DNA from 3 places in the Variovorax sp. YR750 genome. Region 2 is predicted to be linked to each of the others. Evidence: predicted binding sites of a transcription regulator. Region 2 holds the regulator's gene; each other region holds the start of a gene.
What was found. The regulator LexA, encoded in region 2, represses DNA repair genes until DNA is damaged. The targets are predictions, from matches to a motif close to ACTGTATNNNNATACAGT.

Region 1 (5,713 bases), on a different contig from region 2:
GCAACGCGCGCGCGGCGGGCCTGCCGCTGTGGAAACTGGCCGGCGGCGCGCAGGAGCGCGTGCCGGTCTACACCACCGAGGGCGGCTGGCTGCACCTGGAGCCCGCGCAGCTGCTGGAGCAGACGCTGGCCGCCAAGGCCGACGGCTTCCTCGGCGCGAAGATCAAGGTCGGCAAGCCGCACGTGGCGCAGGACATCGCACGCCTCTCGGCCGTGCGCGAGGCCGTGGGAGCGGACTTCGAGCTGATGGTCGACGCCAACCAGAGCTTCACCGTGGCGGAAGCCATTCGCCGCGCGCGGCAGTACGCGCCGCTCGACCTCGCCTGGTTCGAGGAGCCGATGCCGGCCGAGCACGTGCGCGCGCATGCGCAGCTGCTGGAGAGCACCAGCGTGCCGATCGCGGTGGGCGAGTCGATGTACCACCCGTCGCAGTTCGCCGAGTACATCCAGCAGGGCGCCTGCTCCATCGTGCAGGCCGACGTGGCGCGCGTGGGCGGCATCACGCCGTGGCTCAAGATCGCGCACCTCGCGGAGGCGCACAACATCGCGATGTGCCCGCACTTCCTGATGGAGCTGCACGTGAGCCTGTGCGCGGCGGTGCCGAATGCGCGCTGGGTGGAATACATCCCGCAGCTCGACGACCTCACGACGAGCCGGCTGCGCATCGAGGGCGGCCATGCCGTGGCGCCCGAAACGCCGGGGCTGGGCATCGAGTGGGATGCCGACCAGCTGAAGGCACGGCGCAAGTTCGCGCCGATCGTGCTGCGCGGCTGAACCCGCGCGCCGGTCGGTCGGCAATCAGTCGGCTTCGAGCAGGTCGCGCAAGGTCCGCAGGTCGCGGGCGATCCACTGCGCATCGCGCTCGAAGGCCGCGTCGTCCATGTGCGGCTGGCGCAGCAGCGTGAACTGCAGCTCGCAGGCGTCCGGTGCGACGCCGATCACGCGGAACGGCAGGTAGACCTCGGGCACGCCCTCGGGCGCCACCCAGTGGTCGAGCACGCCGAAGTCGTTGCGCGGCGCGAAGCGCATGCGGGCTTCGCCGCTTTCGGGCGTGCGCACGATCCAGTGGTCGCCGTGCGGCACCAGCGCGCTCTTCGCGAGGCCGCTGGCCCAGTCGGGCAGGCGCTTCGGATCGGCCGCCAATACATAGGCTCGGCGCCAGTCGCAAGCCACGCGCAGCGTGACGACGCGCGACTGCGCGGGGGAGTGCTCATTCGTCGGTTTCATCGAAATCGCTCCTCAGCACCTTTGACACGACAGCGCCGGAGAAACCGCGCGCCATCAGGAATCGCATCTGCTTCGCCCGCTCCTTCGCATCGGCGGGCGGTCCGGCGAAGCGCTGGCGCCACAGGGCCGTGGCACGCTCGACTTCGGTTTCCTGCAGGCTGGCCACGGCTTCGGCGATGGCCTCGGGCGCGATGCCTTTGGCCTGCAACTCCTGCCTGACCCGCAGCGCTCCCGAGCGGGCCGCGCGCTGGTTGAGCACCGAGGCCACCACGCGCGGCTCGCTGATGAAGTCCTTGGCCGCCAGCTCGTCGAGCGCCTTCGCCAGCGTGCCGGGCTCTTCCTCGTGCCTGGCCAGCTTGCGCTCCAGCTCCGCGCGCGAATGCTCGCGCTGGCTCAGCAGGCGCAGCGCGCGGCCTTTGAGGGATGGGGCGTCGAATGCCATGCGGGGGTCGCTCGCGCGGCCCCCGTGGAGCCGCGCCTGTGCTTACTCGCCCTTGTCGGCCTTGGCCGCCTTCTGCGGCTTCTCGGGCGTGTCGTCGGCATCGGCGGCCAGCAGCGGCACGCCCAGCGACTCGCGCACCTTGTTCTCGATCTCGCGCGACAGCGTGGGGTTCTCGCGCAGGAACTCGCGGGCGTTGTCGCGGCCCTGGCCGATCTTCTCGCCGTTGTAGGCGTACCAGGCGCCCGACTTGTCGATGATCTTGGCGTTCACGCCCATGTCGATGATCTCGCCCTCGCGGCTGATGCCCTCGCCGAACAGGATGTCGAACTCGGCCGTCTTGAACGGAGGCGACACCTTGTTCTTCACCACCTTCACCTTGGTCTCGTTGCCGATGGCCTCGTCGCCCTTCTTGATGGTGCCGATGCGGCGGATGTCCAGGCGCACCGAGGCGTAGAACTTCAGCGCGTTGCCGCCGGTGGTGGTTTCGGGCGAGCCGAACATCACGCCGATCTTCATGCGGATCTGGTTGATGAAGATGACCATGCAGTTGGTCTTCTTGATCGTGGCGGTCAGCTTGCGCAGCGCCTGGCTCATCAGGCGGGCCTGCAGGCCGGGCAGCGAGTCGCCCATTTCGCCTTCGATTTCGGCCTTGGGCGTGAGCGCGGCGACCGAGTCGACCACGATCAGGTCGACGGCGCCGGAGCGCACCAGCGAATCGACGATCTCGAGGGCCTGCTCACCGGTGTCGGGCTGGCTGATCAGCAGGTCCGACAGGTTCACGCCGAGCTTCTGGGCGTACTGCACGTCGAGGGCGTGTTCGGCGTCGACGAAGGCGCAGGTGCCGGCCTGCTTCTGCATGGCGGCGATGACCTGCAGCGTGAGCGTGGTCTTGCCCGACGATTCAGGGCCGTAGATCTCGACCACCCGGCCGCGCGGCAGGCCGCCAACGCCCAGGGCGATGTCCAGGCCCAGCGAGCCGGTGGAGACCACCTGGATGTCCTCCAGCACCTCGCCCTCGCCGAGCCGCATGATGGTGCCCTTGCCGAACTGCTTTTCGATCTGGGCCAGCGCGGCCTGCAGGGCCTTGGCCTTTTCGCTGTTGGCACCGATGCTCGAACCCTTGACGACTGCGTCCATGTGGAAATCTCCTTGAAAATCAATGACTTGTGTGTGACACCATCCATCTGCGTTTAACTACAGGCTGGATGCTTGAACAGTAGTGTAGGGGCTGATGCTTCGGCGTAAACCTGTTTTTTGGTCAGTTTGCTTTACTATTTCAGGCCATGGTCGACGCCGCCTTTCCCACTGATCACGACGCCTGGCGCCAGACCCACCTGGGTCGCCTGCTGGGCCACGCCATGCGCCGTTTCGACGAGCGTGTGCTGGAGCTGATGGCGCACGACGTCGACGTGCCGCTGGCCCTGTCGAACCTCGCCGCCCGCGCGCAGGTGAGCGCGGCGCACATCCACATCACGCGGCACCTGTCGCGCGAGGGCTCGCGCCTCACGGAGCTGGCCGAGCGCGCCGGCATGACCAAGCAGGCGATGGGCGCGCTGGTCGACCAGTGCGAGGCCTGGGGGCTGGTCACCCGCGGGCCCGATCCGCTCGACGCGCGGGCGCGGCGCGTGCTCTTCACCGCCGACGGGCTGGCCTGGCTCGATGCCTTCCGCGGCGCGGTGACGCAGGCCGAACAGGAGTTCAGGAGCAGCGTGGGCGACGAGATCGCCACCGTGGTAACCATCGGACTCGAAGCCTATACGGCGGGCTAGACTCCGGCGCAGAGACAAATGTGAACGGCGCCGGCCCGGCGCCCCGACACCCGAAACAGGCCGGAGGTGAAGCATGCGGATTCTGATTGCCGAAGACGACCAGGTGCTTGCCGATGCCCTGCTGCGCAGCCTGCGCACCTCGGGCGCGGCGGTCGACCACGTGGCGAACGGCTCGCAGGCCGACACCGCGCTCATGACCCACGACGAGTTCGACCTGCTGATCCTCGACCTCGGGCTGCCCAGCCTGCACGGCATCGAGATCCTGAAGCGCCTGCGTGCACGCGGCTCGCAGCTGCCGGTGCTGGTGCTGACCGCGGCCGACAGCGTGGAGGAGCGCGTCAAGGGCCTGGACCACGGCGCCGACGACTACATGGCCAAGCCCTTCAGCCTGCAGGAACTGGAAGCGCGCGTGCGCGCCCTCACGCGGCGCGGCATGGGCGCCACCAGCAACACCATCCGCCACGGCCCGCTGGTGTACGACCAGGCCGGCCGCGTGGCCACCATCGACGGCAAGATGGTCGAGCTGTCGGCGCGCGAACTCGGCCTGCTCGAGGTGCTGCTGCAGCGCGCCGGCCGGCTGGTGAGCAAGGACCAGCTCGTCGACCGGCTGTGCGAGTGGGGCGAGGAGGTGAGCCTCAACGCCATCGAGGTCTACATCCACCGCCTGCGCAAGAAGATCGAGAAGGGCCCGGTGCGCATCGCGACGGTGCGCGGGCTGGGCTACTGCCTCGAAAAGATCCAGTGACGACGACGCGGCAGCCGCCACGCGCGAGCGGCGGCACGCCGGGGGATCCGGCGCGATGAAATTGTTCCAGCGCGCGCAGCGCTCCCTTTTCGGCGAGATCCTCGACTGGATGCTCACGCCGCTGCTGCTGCTGGTGCCGGTGAGCATCGGCGTCACCTGGCTGGTGGCGCAGGGCATCGCCAACGCGCCCTTCGACCGCGCGCTCGAGCACAACGTGAAGGCGCTGGCCGAACTGGTGACGATGAAGGAAGGGCACGCGCAGTTCGTGCTCTCGCAGTCGGCGCGCGAGATCCTGCGGGCCGACGAGAGCGGCCACGTGTACTACCAGCTGCTCGACGGCTACGACAACCTGCTCAGCGGCGAGCGCGACATTCCGCAGCCCGGCCTCGACGAGCCGCTGCCGCCCGGCCAGGTGTTCCTGCACAACAGCGACGTGCACGGCCAGCCGGTGCGCGTGGCCTCGATGTGGATCGCCAGCGGCACCGACGACGTGCCGCCCACGCTGCTGCAGCTGGCCGAGACGCGCGAGAAGCAGTCGGTGCTGGCGGCCGAGATCATCAAGGGCGTGCTGCTGCCGCAGTTCGCCATACTGCCGCTGGCAGTGCTGCTGATCTGGCTGGCGCTGGTGCGTGGCATCAAGCCGCTGTCGGTGGTGGAGGCGCGCATCCGCGAGCGCCGACCGGGCGACCTGAGCCCGCTGGACGAATCCTCGGTGCCGCTGGAAGTGGTGCCGCTGGTGTCGTCGGTGAATGAACTGCTGGACAAGCTCAACGATTCGATCGGCACGCAGAAGCGCTTCCTGGCCGACGCGGCGCACCAGCTGAAGACGCCGCTGGCGGGCCTGCGCATGCAGGCCGACCTGGCGCAGCGCGAGGGCGCCAACGCCGACGAGCTGAAGCAGTCGCTCAAGCAGATCGGCCGCGCGAGCAAGCGCGCCACGCACACGGTGAACCAGCTGCTGTCGCTGGCGCGCGCCGAGGGCAACAGCGCCAACGCGCACCACCAGCCCTGCGACCTGGCGAAGCTGACCATCGAGGTGGTGCGCGAGGCTGTGCCGCGCGCGATCGAGAAGCGCATCGACCTGGGCTACGACGGCGTCGAGCCTGGCGCGCCGGGCGTGGTGTTCGACGGCAACGCGACGCTGCTGAAGGAACTGGTGCGCAACCTGGTCGACAACGCGATCAACTACACGCTCTCGACGCCCGAGCGTCCCGGCCTGATCACCGTGCGCGTGCTCGCCGACCCCTTCGGCCACGTGCTGCTGCTGCAGGTGGAGGACAACGGCCCCGGCATCGCCGAAGCCGATCGCGAGCTGGTGTTCGAGCCCTTCTACCGCGTGCTCGGCAACGAGGCCGACGGCTCGGGGCTGGGGCTGCCGATCGTGCTGGAGATCGCGAACCAGCATCGCGCGCAGGTGAAGCTGGAGGACGCGCATCCGGGCCGGCATCCGCCGGGGGCGCTGTTCACGGTGCGCTTCGAGAACGAGCCGCCCCCCTGAGCAGCCCCGCAGAAGGGCTCGTCGGTCGTCAGG
Region 2 (5,713 bases):
GCCTTCCGCGGAATTCTTCGCGACCCTCGACGCAAAGCTATCATCGCTCGATGGATACCAAGCTGCTTGAACTGCTCGTCTGCCCCGTCACCAAGGGGCCGCTGACCTGGACCCCCGAGAAGCAGGAGCTGTGGTCTCGCAGCGCCCGCCTGGCGTACCCGGTGCGCGACGGTATTCCGGTGCTGCTCGAGAACGAGGCACGCACGCTCTCCGACGAAGAGCTCGGGCTGTGAGCTTCACTGTCCTGGTTCCGGCGCGGCTGGCGTCGACGCGGCTTCCCAACAAACCTCTCGCCGACATCGCCGGCGTGCCCATGGTGGTGCGCGTGGCGCAACGTGCGAGCGAATCCGGTGCGGCGCGCGTGGTGGTCGCAGGCGACGATCCCTCCATCATCGATGCGTGCAAGATGCATGGCGTCGAGGCCATCCTCACCAGCCAGAACCACCCGAGCGGCACCGACCGGCTGGCCGAAGCCTGCGAAAAGCTGGGACTGGACGGCGACGACATCGTCGTCAATGTTCAGGGCGACGAGCCGCTGATCGATCCCGCGCTGATCGATGCCGTGGCGAGCACGCTGGCCACGCACGCCGAAGCGGCGATGAGCACCGCCGCCCACGAGATCGATTCGGTAGTCGACTTCATGAATCCCAACGTGGTGAAGGTGGTGCTCGACGTGCAGGGCAACGCGATGTTCTTCAGTCGCGCGCCGATCCCGTGGTGGCGCGACGGCTCCGCCAACGGTGCCGCGCCTGCCCTGCTGCCTGCCGCCCCTGCCCCGCTGCGCCATATCGGGATCTATGGCTATCGCGCAGGCTTCGTGCGGCGCTTTCCGTCCCTGCCTCCCGCGCCCGTCGAGGCGACGGAAGCACTCGAACAGTTGCGCGCGCTGTGGCACGGCCATCGCATCGCGGTGCATGTGAGCCATGTCGCGCCGGGCCCCGGCATCGACACGCCCGAAGACCTGGCACGCGTGCGCGCAGTCTTCGCTGCCGCCGGCGCCTGAGTCCAGGCGTCTCGAGGGCTACGGCAGCGGGATTTCCCCAAGGGCACGCATGCTATCCTCGAAGCAACTCCGCCTAGCCCGGCCATGGGGCCGATGCTCGGCGCGACACAAAATCTAAGAACCGTCCGAGGACACCATGAGACTAATTTTGCTGGGCGCGCCCGGGGCGGGCAAAGGCACGCAAGCGGCCTTCATTTGCCAGAAATACAGCATCCCCCAGATTTCGACCGGTGACATGCTGCGCGCAGCCGTCAAGGCCGGCACCCCGCTCGGACTACAGGCCAAGGCCGTCATGGATGCCGGCGCGCTGGTCAGCGACGACCTGATCATCAACCTGGTGAAGGAACGCATCGCGCAGCCCGATTGCGCCGGCGGCTTCCTCTTCGACGGGTTCCCCCGCACCATTCCGCAGGCCGACGCCATGAAGGCGGCCGGCGTGAAGCTCGACTACGTGCTCGAGATCGACGTGCCCTTCGGCGACATCATCGAGCGCATGAGCGGCCGCCGCTCTCACCCGGCTTCGGGCCGCACCTACCACGTCAAGTTTAATCCGCCCAAGGTGGAAGGCAAGGACGACGTGACCGGCGAAGACCTGATCCAGCGCGAGGACGACAAGGAAGAAACCGTCCGCAAGCGGCTCGACGTGTATAGCCAGCAGACGCGTCCGCTGGTCGACTACTACTCCGCCTGGGCCAAGACCGATCCGGCCGCTGCACCGAAGTACCGCGCCATCAAGGGCGTGGGCACGGTCGACGAGATCACGCAGCGGGCACTTGCCGCGCTGAGCAGCTGACCTGACTCCCCTGAAACCGCCCCTTCGACAGGGGCGGTTTCGTTTTCACCCCAGCAGTTCCAGCATCAGGGCGATGCGCGCCTTGACCGGCGTCAGTGCGCCTGCATCGCGCAGCGGATCTCCGGTCTTCGGCAGGATGCGACCGCTGGAGCAACGCGTTGCCCTGATCACCGAGACACCAGCGTCCCGCGCCTTGAGTGCAGCCGCTTCCAGCGCATGGTGCAGGGTGCCGTTGCCAGTAGTGGCGAGCACCAGCCCACGCAGGGGCCCCGCGCCGCCATGCAGCAGGAGCGCATCGATCACCGCTCCGCTAACACCAGCGTGGCTCATGACGATCTCGACCTGGGGCCATTGCACCGCAGCCGCCCCCAGGATCTTCGCCGCCGGCACTGCCTGTCCTTGCGGCCAGGGACGGACGAGGTGCACTTCCCCTTCCTCGACATAGCCGACGGGCCCCGCATCGCCCGACGCGAAGGCGTCGAGCCGATAGGTGTGCACCTTCTGGATGTCTACCCCGCCATGGACGACACCGGCGCACACCACCGTCACGCCCTGAGCCCCCTGAGTCGTCGCGACGCCGATCGCATCGCGCACGTTCTGCGGTCCGTCGGGCGACAGGGCTGTGGCCGGACGCATCGCACAGGTGAGCACCACAGGTTTGGATGGCGCCAGCACCGAGTGAAGGAAGAACGCGGTCTCCTCGATGGTGTCGGTGCCATGGGTGATCACCACGCCGGCCACATCGGCCTGCGCCAGCCAGTGCACACAGCGTCGGGCCAGTTGCTGCCAGACGTCGAAGGACATGTCCTTGCTGTCGACCTGGGCCACCTGCTCGGCTTCGAGCGTCACGCCGTCGGGTGCCTCGATACCGCCCAGCAGGTCGGCCACACCCACCTGCGCGGCGGTGTAGCCGATGTTGTCGTCGCTGCTGGCGGCCCGCCCCGCGATGGTGCCGCCGGTGCCCAGAACCACCACGCGTCGGCGCAGTTCAGGCGAAGAGGAATTAACCATGGCTTGTCAACTTAAAAAAACTGGTTAAAAATACAGCCACTGGATATCCAGCCAGTACCGCAAGGAACCACATATGCAGTTCGCCGTGAAGCTTACAGCCCGCCAGCAGCAGATCCTGGACCTGATCCAGAGCGCCATCGCACGCACCGGTGCGCCGCCCACCCGCGCCGAGATCGCCAACGAACTCGGCTTCAAGTCAGCCAACGCCGCGGAAGAGCATCTGCAGGCGCTGGCTCGCAAGGGCGTCATCGAGCTCGTCAGCGGCACCTCGCGCGGCATCCGCCTCAAGGGCGACGCGCTGCGCTCGCTCAACGAAACGCGCCATCGCGAAGGCAACCAGTTCTCGCTCTCTCTGCCCGGCATGGCCCAGCTCGCACTGCCGCTCATCGGCCGCGTCGCAGCCGGTTCGCCCATCCTGGCGCAGGAGCACGTCGACCAGACCTACTACGTCGAGAACACGCTGTTCCAGCGGCAGCCCGACTACCTGCTCAAGGTGCGCGGCATGTCGATGCGCGACGCCGGCATCATGGACGGCGACCTGCTCGCGGTTCAGGCCACCAAGGAGGCGCGCAACGGCCAGATCGTGGTGGCGCGCCTGGGCGACGAAGTGACCGTCAAGCGCCTGAAGCGCAACAAGCAGGTCATCGAGCTGCACGCCGAGAACCCGGACTACCCGACCATCATCGTCCAGCCCGGAGAGCCGTTCGAAATCGAAGGCCTCGCAGTCGGCCTCATCCGGAACACCATGCTGATGTAGGCCCGGGCGGCCTGCCTTCCGCAGCACCACATCCCCATCCGGCCTCGACAGGTGGCGGGCGTATGGCGAAGAGTCGCCATCACCCTGTCGCGGCCGATTCAAGAAATCCTGCCTGTGTTCAACCTCATACTTTCTTGGAGTTCACATGGGAATCGCCCTCCTCGCCATCGCCGATATCTGGATGCCGCTGCAATCGCTGGCCAATCGCCTGATGCCGGCACGACGTGCTCATCGCCGGAATCACCTCGACGCCACCGAATCCGCGGCAGGATTGCGCTACGTGGCGGTGCGCCCCGCCTGCACCGCCCGCTCCGGCGGTGTCTCCTCCCCGGAAACGGCTGCCTCGCCGGCGCGCCCTCTGCGCGTGGTCCGGGTCGTTGACGGCAAGGGACAGCAGCGCAGTGCCAACCGCGTGGTGATCTCCGGCCGCATGGCCGACGTCTGCGCTGAGCTCGACCGCCTGGCCGCACTGGAAGCCGCAGAAACCATGGCCACGGCCCCGCGCTCCACACGCCTGCATTGAGCGCCTATTGGGTCCGGAACCGCCCTGCGAGCGGCTTCGGGGTGGGTATCCAAACGTTCGCAGGCGCGACATTCCAATGCTGCGAGGCACAATGGCACGCCATGAACATTGTGATCCTCGACGATTACCAGGACGCCGTGCGCAAGCTGCGCTGTGCCTCCAAGCTGGACGCATACGCGGCCAAGGTCTATACCAACACGGTGAAAGGCATTGGGCAGTTGTCGGTTCGCCTCAAGGACGCCGACGTGATCGTGCTGATCCGCGAGCGCACCCAGATCTCGCGCCAGCTGATCGAAAAGCTCCCGAAGCTCAAGCTCATTTCCCAGACCGGACGCGTTGCCGGGCACATCGACGTGGCGGCCTGCACCGAGCGCGGCGTGGCCGTGGCGGAGGGCTCCGGCTCTCCCCAGGCACCAGCCGAGCTCACATGGGCGCTCATCATGGCAGCCATGCGCCGGCTGCCGCAGTACATCAGCAATCTCAAGCACGGTGCCTGGCAGCAGTCGGGGCTCAAGTCGGCCTCGATGCCGCCCAACTTCGGCATCGGCTCCGTGCTCAAGGGCAAGACGCTTTGCATCTGGGGCTACGGCCGCATCGGCCAACTGGTCGCGCGCTACGGGCAGGCCTTCGGCATGCAGGTCGTGATCTGGGGCCGTGAAGCCAGTTGCGCCAAGGCGCGTTCCGATGGCTTCCAGGTTGCGCAGAACCGCCACGAGTTCTTCGCTGCGGCCGACGTGCTGTCGGTGCACCTGCGGCTCAACGAGGAAACCAACGGCCTCATCACGCTGGAAGACCTCTCGCGCATGAAGCCGACCGCCCTGTTCGTGAATACCTCGCGTGCCGAGTTGGTCGAAGCCGACGCCCTGCTCGCCGCCCTCAACCGTGGCCGCCCCGGGCTCGCCGCCGTCGACGTGTTCGAGAGCGAACCGCCGCTGCAAGGCCACGCGCTGCTGCGCCTCGAAAACTGCATCTGCACGCCGCACATCGGCTACGTCGAGCAGGAAAGCTACGAGAGCTATTTCGGCCAGGCCTTCGACAACGTCGTGAGCTACATCAACGGCAACCCCACGAACATCGTGAATCCCGGCGCGCTGCAGGTCCGTCGGTGAGCCAGCCGGCGTCCCGGGGTGCGCTCTGGGCGCTGCTCGTCGGCAACTTCGTGATCGGCACGGGCGTGATGGTCGTGCCCGGCACGCTCAACGAGATCAGCGCCTCGCTCTCGGTCACGGCCGCCACCGCAGGACAGCTCATCACAGCCGCCGCGGCGGTGATGTGCATAGGCGCCCCGCTGCTGGCCGCCGCTGTCGCGGGCTGGGACCGCCGGCAGCTCCTCGCCCTCTCCCTGCTCTGGTACGCCGCCGGGCACGTCCTCTGCGCACTGATGCCGAGCTTCGGCACCCTGCTGCCGGTTCGCATGCTCACGGTGATTGCGCCTGCCATCTTCACGCCCCAGGCCGCGGCCTGCGCCGGCCTGCTGGTGCCGCCCGAGCATCGCGGGCGCGCCGTCACCTTCGTTTTCCTTGGCTGGTCGATGGCCTCGGTGCTTGGCCTGCCCATCGGCGCGCTGATCGGCGGGCATCTGGGCTGGCGCATGGCTTTCGCCGCCATCGCGGCTCTCAGTGTCGC
Region 3 (5,713 bases), on a different contig from region 2:
CCGCGTCGGGAAAGCTGCCCCCGCCGGCCGCCGCGTTGTCCGCCATGTGCTCGCGGCGGCTGGTGCCCGGAATCGCGCAGGTCACGGCCGGATGGCTCAGCACGAACTTCAGCAGCACCTGCGCCCAGCTGGTGCAGCCGATTTCGGCGGCCCATGGCGGCAGCGGCTTGTCGCGCAGCCGGCGCAGCAGTCCGCCGCCGCCGAAGGGCATGTTGACGATCACCGCCACGCCGCGCTCGGCCGCCAGCGGCAGCAGGCGCTGCTCGGCCTCGCGCGCGTCCAGCGAGTAGTTGATCTGCAGGAAGTCGAGCTTCTCGGCCTTCAGCACCGCCTCCACCTCGCCGTAGGCCGAGGCTGTGTAGTGCGTGATGCCGACGTAGCGCACGCGGCCCTGTTCCTTCCAGCCGCGCAGCGTCGCGAGGTGGGTGCGCCAGTCGACGAGGTTGTGCACCTGCATCAGGTCCATGCGCTGCGTGCGCAGCCGGGCGAAAGATTGCTCCATCTGCGCGATGCCGGCCTCGCGGCCCGAGGTCCAGACCTTGGTGGCGAGGAAGGCCTTGCCCTGCTGCTGCTTCGACGCTGCAAGTAGCTCACCGGTGGTTTCCTCGGAGCGGCCGTACATCGGCGAGCTGTCGATCACCGTGCCGCCGGCCGCGAACAGGGCCTCGAGCACGCCGGGCAGGCGCGCGTATTCCTCGCTGCCGGGGCGTTGGTCGAAGCCGATCCAGGTGCCGCAGCCGATCACGGGCAGGGCTTCCCTGGTGGAGGGGATGGGGCGGGTGTTCATGGCGGGCAGGGGCTTTTGTTGCGCGAAGGCGGGGAACGCGGCGCCGGCGCACAGCGCGACGCCCAGGCGCAGCAGCTCGGCGCGGGTGAGGGCGGGGAAATCCTTCGGAGGCGGCATCGGCAACCAGTATCCGGCGGGAGGCGGCCGGGAGCGATGCCCGGGCCTGTGCTCCAATCCGCCTTTTCGCTGCCTCATATTCATCATGGGAATGCCACTCTCCCTGCTTCGCATGCCCTCGCTGGACCTGGTGCGGGGCTTCGTCGCGGTGGGCCGGCGCATGAGCATCTCGCTCGCGGCGCAGGACCTGTGCCTCACGCAGTCGGCGGTCAGCAAGCAGATCCATGCGCTGGAGGCGCAGCTCGGCGTGGCGCTGCTGGTGCGCGGCCATCGCTCGATCTCGTTCACGCCCGAGGGCGAGCGGTTGTTCCGCAGCGCTGACGGCGCGGTGCAGCAGTTGCAGGACGTGATGGGCGGCATCAGCCAGTCCGGCGAGCAGCGCCCCGTGACCCTGAGCGCGAGCATCGGCATGACGGGGCTGTGGCTGCTGCCGCGGCTGGGCAATGTGCAGAAGCTGCATCCGGGCGTGGACGTGCGCGTGTCCTCCAACAACCGGCTGGCCGACCTGCGCAACGACGGCATCGACCTGGCCATCCGCTACACCACGCCCGAACTCGCGCCGGCCGGCGCGGTGCGGCTCTTCGGGGAAACGGTGGCGCCGGTGGCGCATCCCTCGCTCGGATTGCGCTCGCTCGACGCGCCCGGTGCGCTGTCCACCCTGTGCCTGCTGGCCTTCGACGATCCGCAGCACCCGTGGCTGCAGTGGAAGGACTGGCTCGCGGCGGTGGGCTGGGCCGACGCGAAGCCGCAGGCGGTGCTGCACTTCAACCAGTACGACCAGCTGATCCAGGCCGCGCTGGCCGGGCAGGGCGTGGCGCTGGGGCGGCTGGAGCTGATCCAGCCGCTGCTCGACGACGACCGGCTGGTGCGCATCGCGGCGCCGGTGCCGGAGCAGCCCTCGGCCCACGCCTACTGGCTGATCCAGGCCGAGGAGTCGCCGCGCGAGGACGTGCGCCACGTCGCCGGTTGGCTGGTGGACGAGGCGCGGGGCTCGTCGTCAGTCCGCTGAAGCTTCCGCCTTGCAGAACGCGATCGCCTCGTCGAGCCGGTCGTTGCCCCAGAACATCTCGTCGCCCACGAAGAAGGTGGGCGCGCCGAAGATGCCTTTCTCGACCGCCGTCTCGGTCTGCCGGCGCAGTCGCAGCTTGTTGGAGTCCGACAGTGCCTCCTCGATGACGCGGTGCGCCGGCAGGCCGAGCGAGGTCAGCAGCTCGTGCATGGCCTGCGGCGAATCGATGTCGCGGTCCTCTGCGAAGTTCATCGACATCGTGCGGCGGCAGAACTCGCCCATCCACGGCTGCGTGGTGCCTGCCAGCGCTATGCGCAGCGGCAGCACGGCCGGGCGCGGAAAGTTCGTCGGCCGTTGCCACGGCAGGCCGTACTTGCGGCACTGGCGGGCCATGTCCTTCCACGTGTAGTCGCCTTTTTCCTTCTGCAGCACGAAGGGCGACGACTCCCAGCCGAAGGAACGGAAGATCGGCCCCAGCAGGAACGGCCGCCAGCGGATGCCGATGCCGTGCGCGGCGGCTTCGGCCTCGATGCGCATGGTGCTCAGGTAGCTGTAGTTGCTGCCGAAGTCGAACCAGAACTCGATTGCGGCGCTCATTCGAACACCACCAGGCAGCGGGCCTCGATGCTCTCGCGCAGCGGCGCGTCGGCGGGCGTGTCGGGGTGGTCGAAGGCCGCGTGCGGCGTGTAGCGCGAGACGCCGCCGAGCTGCGAGTCGTACTGCTTGAACACCAGCGCCTCGTGCCGGTCCATCGCGGAAAAGTACGACCAGCGGTGCGAGGGCGAATGCGTCGCGAGGTAGATCTCGCCGGTGCGGCGCGGATAGCGCACCTCGGCGCTGACCAGGTCCTTCGCCATCACCGAACGTGCGTCGCACACGGCCAGCGGCGTGTCGAGCACCGGCCCTTTGATGGAACGCCAGACGTTGACGATGCAGTAGCGCCGTACGGCCGCGGCCTCGTCGGGGTCCGTCAGCACCATGGACAGCCTGCGGCGGCCGGATTCCTCGGTGTAGTCGTTGTGGATGCGGCCGTTGGCGGCGGCCCGGCCGTCGGTCGCGCGGCGGCCGAAGCTCAGGGCGACGCGGTCGGCCTCGCGCCGGCGCACCAGGTGGTCGAACACGTAGGCGCGTGCGCCGCCGGTGACGGCCAGCGCCAGTTCGGCCACCTCGCGGTGGTAGATGGCGGTGACTTCCGCGTCGTCGAGGAAGTCGCGCACGGCCGTGGGCGCGTCGCGCAGCACGAAGCCTTCGCGCTCGATGTCGGGCGGTGTGGCGGCGGCGCGCGCGTCGGCGATCGGCATGGGGCGCAGCTCGTAGCTGCCGCTTTCCCATGGCGTGTCGGGCGGCGGCTGGAAGGTGTAGCTGAAGGGGCGCAGGGCGGAGGGCTGGAGGTAGTTCAGGCCTGCGGTGACGGTGCTCTGGGTGGTCATGCGATGGCTCCTTTGGACGGGTCCATTGGAGCGAAGCGGCGCCTCGGGCTCAAACGACTTGTTGGCGCCTTCACATGAGCATGAGGAATGTGAAAGACGGCGGTAAAGAAGAAAAACAGGGAAACCGGTTTTCCTGTTGTAGGCTGCGAAATACTGTATGAAAATACAGTTAACAGTCATCGCCATGGGCCTTCCTTTCCTCGATTCCTTTTCCGCTGCCGCAGGCCGCGGCGTCTGGCATGCCGACGAACTCGGCCTGGCCGACGCGCAGGTGCTCGCCACCGGCCACGCCGCGCTCGACGCCGAGCTGCCGGGCGGCGGCTGGCCGGTCGGCGCGATGACGGAACTGCTGTTGCCTGCGCCCGAGGCCCATGTCTGGCGGCTGCTGCTGCCGGCGCTGGCGCAGGCGGTGGCCACGCGGGGCGGACCGGTGGTGCTGATCGGCGCGCCCTACGAGCCCTGCGGCGCGTCGCTGGCCGCGCAGGGGCTGCCGGTGGAGGCGCTGATGTGCGTCAGGAGCGAGGCCCCAGCCGCGCGGCTGTGGGCCTGCGAGCAGGCGCTGCGCTGCGCGGACATCGCCGCCGTCGTGGCCTGGCTGCCGCAGGCGCGGGTGGGCGAGTTGCGGCGGCTGCAGCTGGCGGCCGCGCAGCACGAGGTGCTGCTCTTCGTGTGCAGGCCCGAGTCGGTGGCGTTGTCTGCATCGCCCGCGCGGCTGCGCATCCGTGCTGATCGGAGCGGGGCCGACGCGTCGCAGATCGAGCTGGACATCCTCAAGCGCCGCGGCCCGCCGCTGGCTGCGCCGGTGATGCTGCCGGCGCGCAACGAGCGCATGACCGCGCTGCTGGCCGCTGCCCGGCTGCGGCGAAAGCTGCGCCTGCAGCAGCAGGGTTCGGTGCCAGCCGGTGTGACAGCGACATCGGCAACGTCTGCCACGGTGGTGCGCATCGACGCATGGAAAGGAGGCCCGGATGCACTGGATCGCCTTGCGGTGGTTGCCTGAAGCCGGCACGCCCGACGCCCCCCACGCTCCCGATGCCCCGGCGATGCCCACGCCCGAAGCCCTGGGCTGGTGGGCGCTGAAGTACACGCCCCACGTCGCCTGGCTCGATGAAGCGCTGATGCTCGAAGTCTCCGCCTGCGAGCGCCTGTGGGGCGGGCGCATGCAGCTCATGCGCCTGCTGCTGGCCGACAACCCCGTGCCCGACGCGCGCATGCTGGGCACGCAGGGCGCCACCAGCCTGATCGCGCTGGCGCGGCTGCGCCTGTTCGCGCGCGAAGAGAAGCGGCCGCAGGACGTGCCCGCCGGCCTGCCGCTCGACACGCTGAGCGCCGCGCATGAGCATCTCGACCTGCTCGCGCGCCTGGGTTGCCGTACCTGGGGCGAGGTTGCGGCGCTGCCGCGCGGCGGCCTCACGCGGCGCTTCGGCACTGGCCTGCGCGAGGCGCTCGACATCGCATGGGGCCTGCGCCCCGAAAGCCATTCATGGCTCACGCTGCCCGACGTGTTCGAGCAGAAGCTGGAGCTGCCCGCATTGGCCGAGACTGCGCCCGAACTCATGTGGTCGGCCAACCGGCTGCTGACCTCGCTGCAGTTCTGGCTGCGCGCCCGTCAGCGCGGTGCGCGCGCGCTGGAGCTGCAATGGACGCTCGACCTCAGGCGCCTCAACGGCGTGAATCTGCCACCGCATGAACAGCTCACCGTGCGCACGGCCGAGCCCACGCAGGACATGGCGCACCTGCGCCGTCTGCTCTCCGAGAAGCTGGCCCTCGCCACGCTGGCCGCGCCGGCGAGCTGGCTCAGCCTGCGCACGCTCGAAACCGATCCGTGGGCCGGCGCCAGCACCAGCTTCCTGCCGGAGGACAACCGCAAGGGCGACAGGCTGCACGAGATGGTCGAGCGGCTCAGCGTGCGCCTCGGGCCGCAGCAGGTGGTGGTGCCGTCGGCGCAGGCCGATCACCGGCCCGAGCGCAAGCAGGCATGGCGGCCTGCGCTGCAGAAGGAGAAGCCGGTCGCGGACAAGAGCCGGAAGGATGCTGCAGCGGCTTCGCAGCCCGACGCCGTCTATCCGCCATGGCTGCTGCCCGAGCCGCTGCTGCTCGAAATGGACGGCGAACGCCCCTGCTACCGCGGCCCGCTGAGCAGGCTGATCGGCCCGCAGCGTGTGGAGACCGGCTGGTGGGGCGACAAGGAAGAGGGCGGCCAGCCCGCGATGCGCGACTACTACGTCGCGGAAAGCCCCGAGGCCGGGCTGGTGTGGATCTTCCGCGAGCGGCCCGCCGCGCGCTTTTCTTCCGGTGAGGTGCGCTGGTACCTGCAGGGGTTCTATGCCTGAGCTGAGCGGCAAGCAGGAAAGCAGGCGACAGCCCGCC

Region 1: the regulator LexA is predicted to act here: its motif matches at 2,869-2,886, upstream of recA (recombinase RecA).
Region 3: the regulator LexA is predicted to act here: its motif matches at 3,496-3,513, upstream of imuA (translesion DNA synthesis-associated protein ImuA).

What each region holds. Positions count from the first base shown of each region.
Region 1 covers NZ_FOBJ01000002.1:343,361-349,073, reverse strand. Annotated here, with positions in the region: gene BMY35_RS05165 (mandelate racemase/muconate lactonizing enzyme family protein) at 1-773, shown strand, start outside; gene BMY35_RS05160 (polyketide cyclase) at 798-1,226, opposite strand; gene recX (recombination regulator RecX) at 1,210-1,668, opposite strand; gene recA (recombinase RecA) at 1,711-2,805, opposite strand; gene BMY35_RS05145 (MarR family winged helix-turn-helix transcriptional regulator) at 2,952-3,437, shown strand; gene BMY35_RS05140 (response regulator transcription factor) at 3,511-4,182, shown strand; gene BMY35_RS05135 (sensor histidine kinase) at 4,238-5,680, shown strand; gene BMY35_RS05130 (sporulation protein) at 5,709-5,713, opposite strand, start outside.
Region 2 covers NZ_FOBJ01000009.1:4,025-9,737, forward strand. Annotated here, with positions in the region: gene lpxK (tetraacyldisaccharide 4'-kinase) at 1-70, shown strand, start outside; gene BMY35_RS18910 (Trm112 family protein) at 51-233, shown strand; gene kdsB (3-deoxy-manno-octulosonate cytidylyltransferase) at 230-1,003, shown strand; gene adk (adenylate kinase) at 1,140-1,796, shown strand; gene BMY35_RS18925 (asparaginase) at 1,842-2,807, opposite strand; gene lexA (transcriptional repressor LexA) at 2,881-3,564, shown strand; gene BMY35_RS18935 (hypothetical protein) at 3,710-4,087, shown strand; gene BMY35_RS18940 (D-2-hydroxyacid dehydrogenase family protein) at 4,189-5,196, shown strand; gene BMY35_RS18945 (MFS transporter) at 5,193-5,713, shown strand, end outside.
Region 3 covers NZ_FOBJ01000007.1:108,678-114,390, reverse strand. Annotated here, with positions in the region: gene BMY35_RS15955 (aldo/keto reductase) at 1-904, opposite strand, end outside; gene BMY35_RS15950 (LysR substrate-binding domain-containing protein) at 996-1,913, shown strand; gene BMY35_RS15945 (2-hydroxychromene-2-carboxylate isomerase) at 1,902-2,510, opposite strand; gene BMY35_RS15940 (CmcJ/NvfI family oxidoreductase) at 2,507-3,343, opposite strand; gene imuA (translesion DNA synthesis-associated protein ImuA) at 3,528-4,343, shown strand; gene BMY35_RS15930 (Y-family DNA polymerase) at 4,312-5,676, shown strand; gene BMY35_RS15925 (error-prone DNA polymerase) at 5,669-5,713, shown strand, end outside.